Regions from separate parts of the Luteibacter pinisoli genome, predicted to be linked through region 1. Evidence: riboswitches for the same ligand, from Rfam matches in the RefSeq annotation. Region 1 holds a riboswitch; the other holds the start of a gene.

Region 1 (2,391 bases):
CAAGCACCTGCCACGTATCGGAGAGATGGATGCGATCGATCGCGAACAGCGTGCGCTGCCAGCTGGTGAGTCGCCGCGTGGACGGGCCCGGCTGGTTCGGCGAACCGGGGAAGACCGGCACGACCGGATCGTCGATGTTCGCAGTGCCAACGTAGTCATACACGTAGGCACGCTGGTCCACCGTGCGGCGGAACGCGGTCGCGCCGACGTTCAGTTCATGGTCGATCGCCCCCGTGGCGAACGTACCGGTGAGGGATGCGCGCACCTCGTCGTTCTGTCGCGTGTCGTCCGGGCTGCGGTAGTCGTAGACATCGTAGTCGCCGTTCGGCGCGAAGAAGTAGCCGGGCGTGGTGCCGCTTGCGCAGGATGCGGCGTAGAAGCATCCATAGGCAAAGGCGACGTTATCGTCGATCACCGTGTGGCTGTGCCCCGCCGACAGCTGCGCGTTCCATTGCTCGCTGAAGCGATAGTTGAAGCGCAGCGAGGTGTTGCTCGAATGGATGCCAACGGGACGCTGCCAGGGCTGGTAGCCGAGCAGGCGCGTACGGCTGGGATGCGCCGGAATCGCGGTGCCGCCGAGCAGCTGATAGCCGGAGGCCGAGTTACCGCCACTGGTCTGGTAATCGGTATCGAGAAGGAGCGTGGCCTTGTCGGTGATCTTCCAGTCGGCCCCGATGGAGACAAAGCTACGCCGTGCGTCCGTATGCTCCACCACGCCGTGCGTGCGCTCGTTGGCAGCATTCACGCGCAGGCCGAAGCCCGGTGTGAACCAGGCACCCAGGTCCAGGGCTTCGTACGTCGAGCCGTGGGAATCAGTGCCGACGGTCACGTTGTGGACATCGGCGGGACGCTTGCTGACGTAGTTCACGAGGCCGCCGGGCTCAACCACCCCCGCCTCCAGGCCACCGAGACCCTTCAGCACTTCGACGCGTTCCTTGCCTTCGAGCGCCAGCAACTGCTCGGCCGACATGATCATGCCGTTGAAGCGGAAGCCGGTGGCGAGGTCCAGGGGGAAACCACGAATGGACACATCCTGGTAGTAACCCGCGGGTGCGTAGTTATCGTTGATCGCCGCGTCCCCACGGACCAGTTCGCTGAGCGAACGCGGCTGGCGGTCGTCGATCTGGGCGCGGGTGATTACCGTGATCGCCGCCGGGGTGTCGTGCAGCGGAGCGCTACCGAAACTGCCAAACGTGTCGAGCTGTGAATCCGCGGCGCGGTAGCCGTCGGTGGTGGTGGCATGCACGTCGATGGAGGGGAGCGTGCGCGCCTGCGGCGGCGTGTCATCGGTGGCATGCGCGGCGGCAGCCACGCTAAGGAGCACGGCAAGGGCGATCGGGGTACGGGTCAGGGTCATCGTCGTCTTCATAGGGCACGGACGAAGCGACGGCGGCCACGCGCAGCCTCCCGGGCTGCCATCGTGGCTCTGCAAGCTCCCTACGCCGGTACTAACCGGGTCAGGTTCCAAGGGACTCTCTCAGCCTGGCAACGCCAGGCACCCCCGCTTCAAGACCCCTATTGAACCACGAATCCGCCGGGCGCGTGCTGGATGGCCTCGAGCAGGCGCTGTCCCGGCCGCGTGCCGAACCATGCGGCATGGCCATGGAGGAAGGTGTGCCACGCCACGTCGGCATGGTCGCGGCGCCGGGTGATGCCCTCGAAGTACTCCACCTCCGACAGGGCGAAATCGAGATGGACGAGCGGCAACACGCTGGCGAGCGCGCTGAGGTCATCCGGCGAAAGCGGGCGTACGGCGTGGTATCCGGCCACGAGCGCCTGCGCGAGGTCGACACGGCCGATGTCGCCCCTGGCGATCTCAAGCCACGCGATGGCATTCCGCTCGATGGCCGTGGCCAGGTCGAACAGCGCGAACGTCGACGCACTCAGGCCTACGTCGAGGACGTCGGTGATGGTGGCGTCGTCGGCGTCGTGGCTCCAGCAGAGGTTGGAAACGTGCCAGTCGCCGTGCGTCCAGCAGGACGGCTGGCGGGCAATGGCAGCATGCGCAGGGGCACGCCACGGCGCCAGCGTCGCACGCAGTTCACCCCGCCAGTCGCGCTCGCCAAGATACGCCGCGAGTGCCGGGCGTTCCGCAAGCTGGCCTTCGAGGGTAGCGATAGGATCGGCGGCGCTGAGTACCTCGGCGCGCGCCACCAGGATATGCGTCTCGCGCTGGGGCGCGGCATAACCCGTGGCCGCGAGATGCAAGCGCGCAAGCATTGCACCCGCGGCCTGGGCATGCAGCACGCCACCCACGGGAGACCACGAAAACGCCTCTCGGTAGATGTCATTGCCTCGCGCCGTGTCGTGCACTTCGTAGACCCACTCGCCGTGCGCGATAGCCGTCTGGCCATCCACATCGGGATGCTGCGCGGGTAGTGGCAGGCCCCT
Region 2 (2,391 bases), 1.2 Mb from region 1:
GGAAGTCACCAGCCGGGGCTGACGCTCGTCATGCCCCCCGGGGCTTGCCTCCCGCCGCCTGAATGGCCGGTGGGGACAGGGCCGGGCAACCATGGAGACCGCACGAGGCGCCCCCACTTTATTCTAAGGTAGGACAGCGGTTACCTCTTGATCCGGCTTGATCTCGCGCCAAAAAGATGCGCACGACGCTGGAAATAACTAAACCGCTGCGTATAATAAAGTCATAACTTTTGTTTGTGAAGGTGCACCCATGAACGCGAGCCCGAAAATCAAGACGCAAGGCCCCGGGCGACCGAAGGACATGGAGAAGCGTGCGGCCATCCTGGACGCCGCCAAGGCGCTGTTCACCCAGGGCGGCTTCGGTGGCACCAGCATGGACGCGGTCGCGGCCTCCGCCGGTGTCTCCAAGCTCACCGTTTACAGCCATTTCGGCGACAAGGACAACCTCTTCCGCGAGGTCATCCGCGCCCACGTACAGGAACGCCTGCCGGACGACCTGTTCGACGCCAGCGCCGGCGCCGATATCCGCGCCACGCTGACGGCTATCGCCGGCCGCCACGCGGCGATGGAAACCAATACGGAATCCGTCGGCACCTTCCGCGCCATCCTTTCCGACTGCCAGTCCAGCGGTAACCCCCGCTTTGGCCGCCTGGTCTGGGAAGAGGGCCCGGTGCGCATGCACAAGCTGATGAGCCGCCTGCTCGGCGACGCCGTGGAACGCGGCCAGCTCGATATCCCGGACGTCAGCCGCGCCACCACGCAGTTCCTGGCCCTGCTCAAGGGCGACCTCCTGTTGCGCCGCCTGTTTGGCTGCGAAGACTGCGCCGTGCAGTTCGGCGAGGAAGTGAAGGCCAACGCCCTGGCCGCGGTCGAGATGTTCATGCGCGCCTACGAGCCGCGCGGGTAACGCTCGCCTTCCCATCCGCTTCGTGCTTGAATCGGCCCCGAAGCGGGGGTGCCAGCGCAATGCGCGGGCTGAGAGAGTCCCTTTGAACCTGATCCGGTCAGTACCGGCGTAGGAAGCTTTGTCCACGGAAGCCGTGCGCCTTGTGCGCGCCCGGCCGCCGTGGCGGCGCGTCCGCTTCTCCCTCCTCCAGAGCCGAGAAGCCGATGAATGCCATGTCCCCCGAGCTCGTACGCGCCGCCCGCGAGCTGTCCTCCTCCGTCACCGTACCCATCCCCGGCTCACGCAAGATCCACGTGACCGGCAGCCGTGCCGACCTGCGCGTGCCCATGCGGGCGATCGCCCAGGCGCCGACGCCCACCCTGTTCGGTGGCGAGACCAACCCGCCGGTGGTCGTCTATGACACCTCCGGGCCCTACACGGACCCCGACCACCCCGTGGACCTCGCTGCCGGGCTGCCCCCGCTGCGGGCCGCCTGGGTGGCGGAGCGCGGCGATGTCGTCCGGCTGGACGGCCTGACGTCCACCTTTGGCCGGGCCCGGGCGGTGGACGAGCGCCTCGATGCCATCCGCTTCCCGGCCCCCCGCGTGCCCCTGCGCGCCATGCGCGGCGCCACGGTCACCCAGATGCACTACGCCCGCCGGGGCATCGTCACCCCCGAGATGGAGTTCATCGCGCTGCGCGAGAACCTCCCCGCCGAATTCATTCGCGACGAGGTGGCCCGCGGCCGCGCCATCATCCCGGCCAACATCAACCACCCCGAAGCCGAGCCGATGATCATTGGCCGGCGTTTCCTGACCAAGGTGAACGCCAACATCGGCAACAGCGCGGTGAGCTCGGGCATCGCCGAAGAGGTGGAGAAGCTGGTCTGGGCGATCCGCTGGGGCGCCGATACGGTGATGGACCTTTCCACCGGCAAGCACATCCACGAAACCCGCGAATGGATCCTCCGCAATGCGCCGGTGCCGGTCGGCACGGTGCCGATCTACCAGGCCCTCGAGAAGGTCGGCGGCGTGGCCGAGGAGCTCACCTGGGAGATCTTCCGCGACACCCTGGTGGAGCAGGCGGAGCAGGGCGTGGACTACTTCACCATCCATGCCGGCGTGCTGCTGCGCTACGTGCCGCTGACGGCGGGCCGCGTCACCGGCATCGTCTCGCGCGGCGGTTCCATCATGGCCAAATGGTGCCTGGCCCATCACCGCGAGAACTTCCTCTACACGCACTTCGAGGAGATCTGCGAGCTGATGCAGGCCTACGACGTATCGTTCAGCCTCGGCGACGGCCTGCGCCCCGGCTGCATCGCGGATGCCAACGACGCGGCGCAGTTCGGCGAGCTCGACACGCTGGGCGAGCTGACGAAACTGGCCTGGAAACACGACGTGCAATGCATGGTGGAAGGCCCCGGCCACGTGCCCATGCATCTCATCAAGGAGAACATGGACCGCCAGCTGGCCGTCTGCCACGAGGCGCCGTTCTACACGCTGGGG

What was found. Region 1 has a riboswitch for thiamine pyrophosphate ahead of FIV34_RS02565 (TonB-dependent siderophore receptor). Riboswitches for the same ligand answer to the same signal wherever they lie in the genome.
Region 2: it holds a riboswitch for thiamine pyrophosphate, as region 1 does, so the genes downstream of both, thiC (phosphomethylpyrimidine synthase ThiC) here and FIV34_RS02565 (TonB-dependent siderophore receptor) in region 1, are expected to answer to the same signal.

What each region holds. Positions count from the first base shown of each region.
Region 1 is NZ_CP041046.1:562,733-565,123, reverse strand. It holds gene FIV34_RS02565 (TonB-dependent siderophore receptor) at 1-1,357, opposite strand, end outside; TPP riboswitch at 1,418-1,513, opposite strand; gene FIV34_RS02560 (phosphotransferase enzyme family protein) at 1,516-2,391, opposite strand, start outside.
Region 2 is NZ_CP041046.1:4,005,374-4,007,764, reverse strand. It holds gene FIV34_RS18170 (TetR/AcrR family transcriptional regulator) at 251-907, shown strand; TPP riboswitch at 942-1,039, shown strand; gene thiC (phosphomethylpyrimidine synthase ThiC) at 1,111-2,391, shown strand, end outside.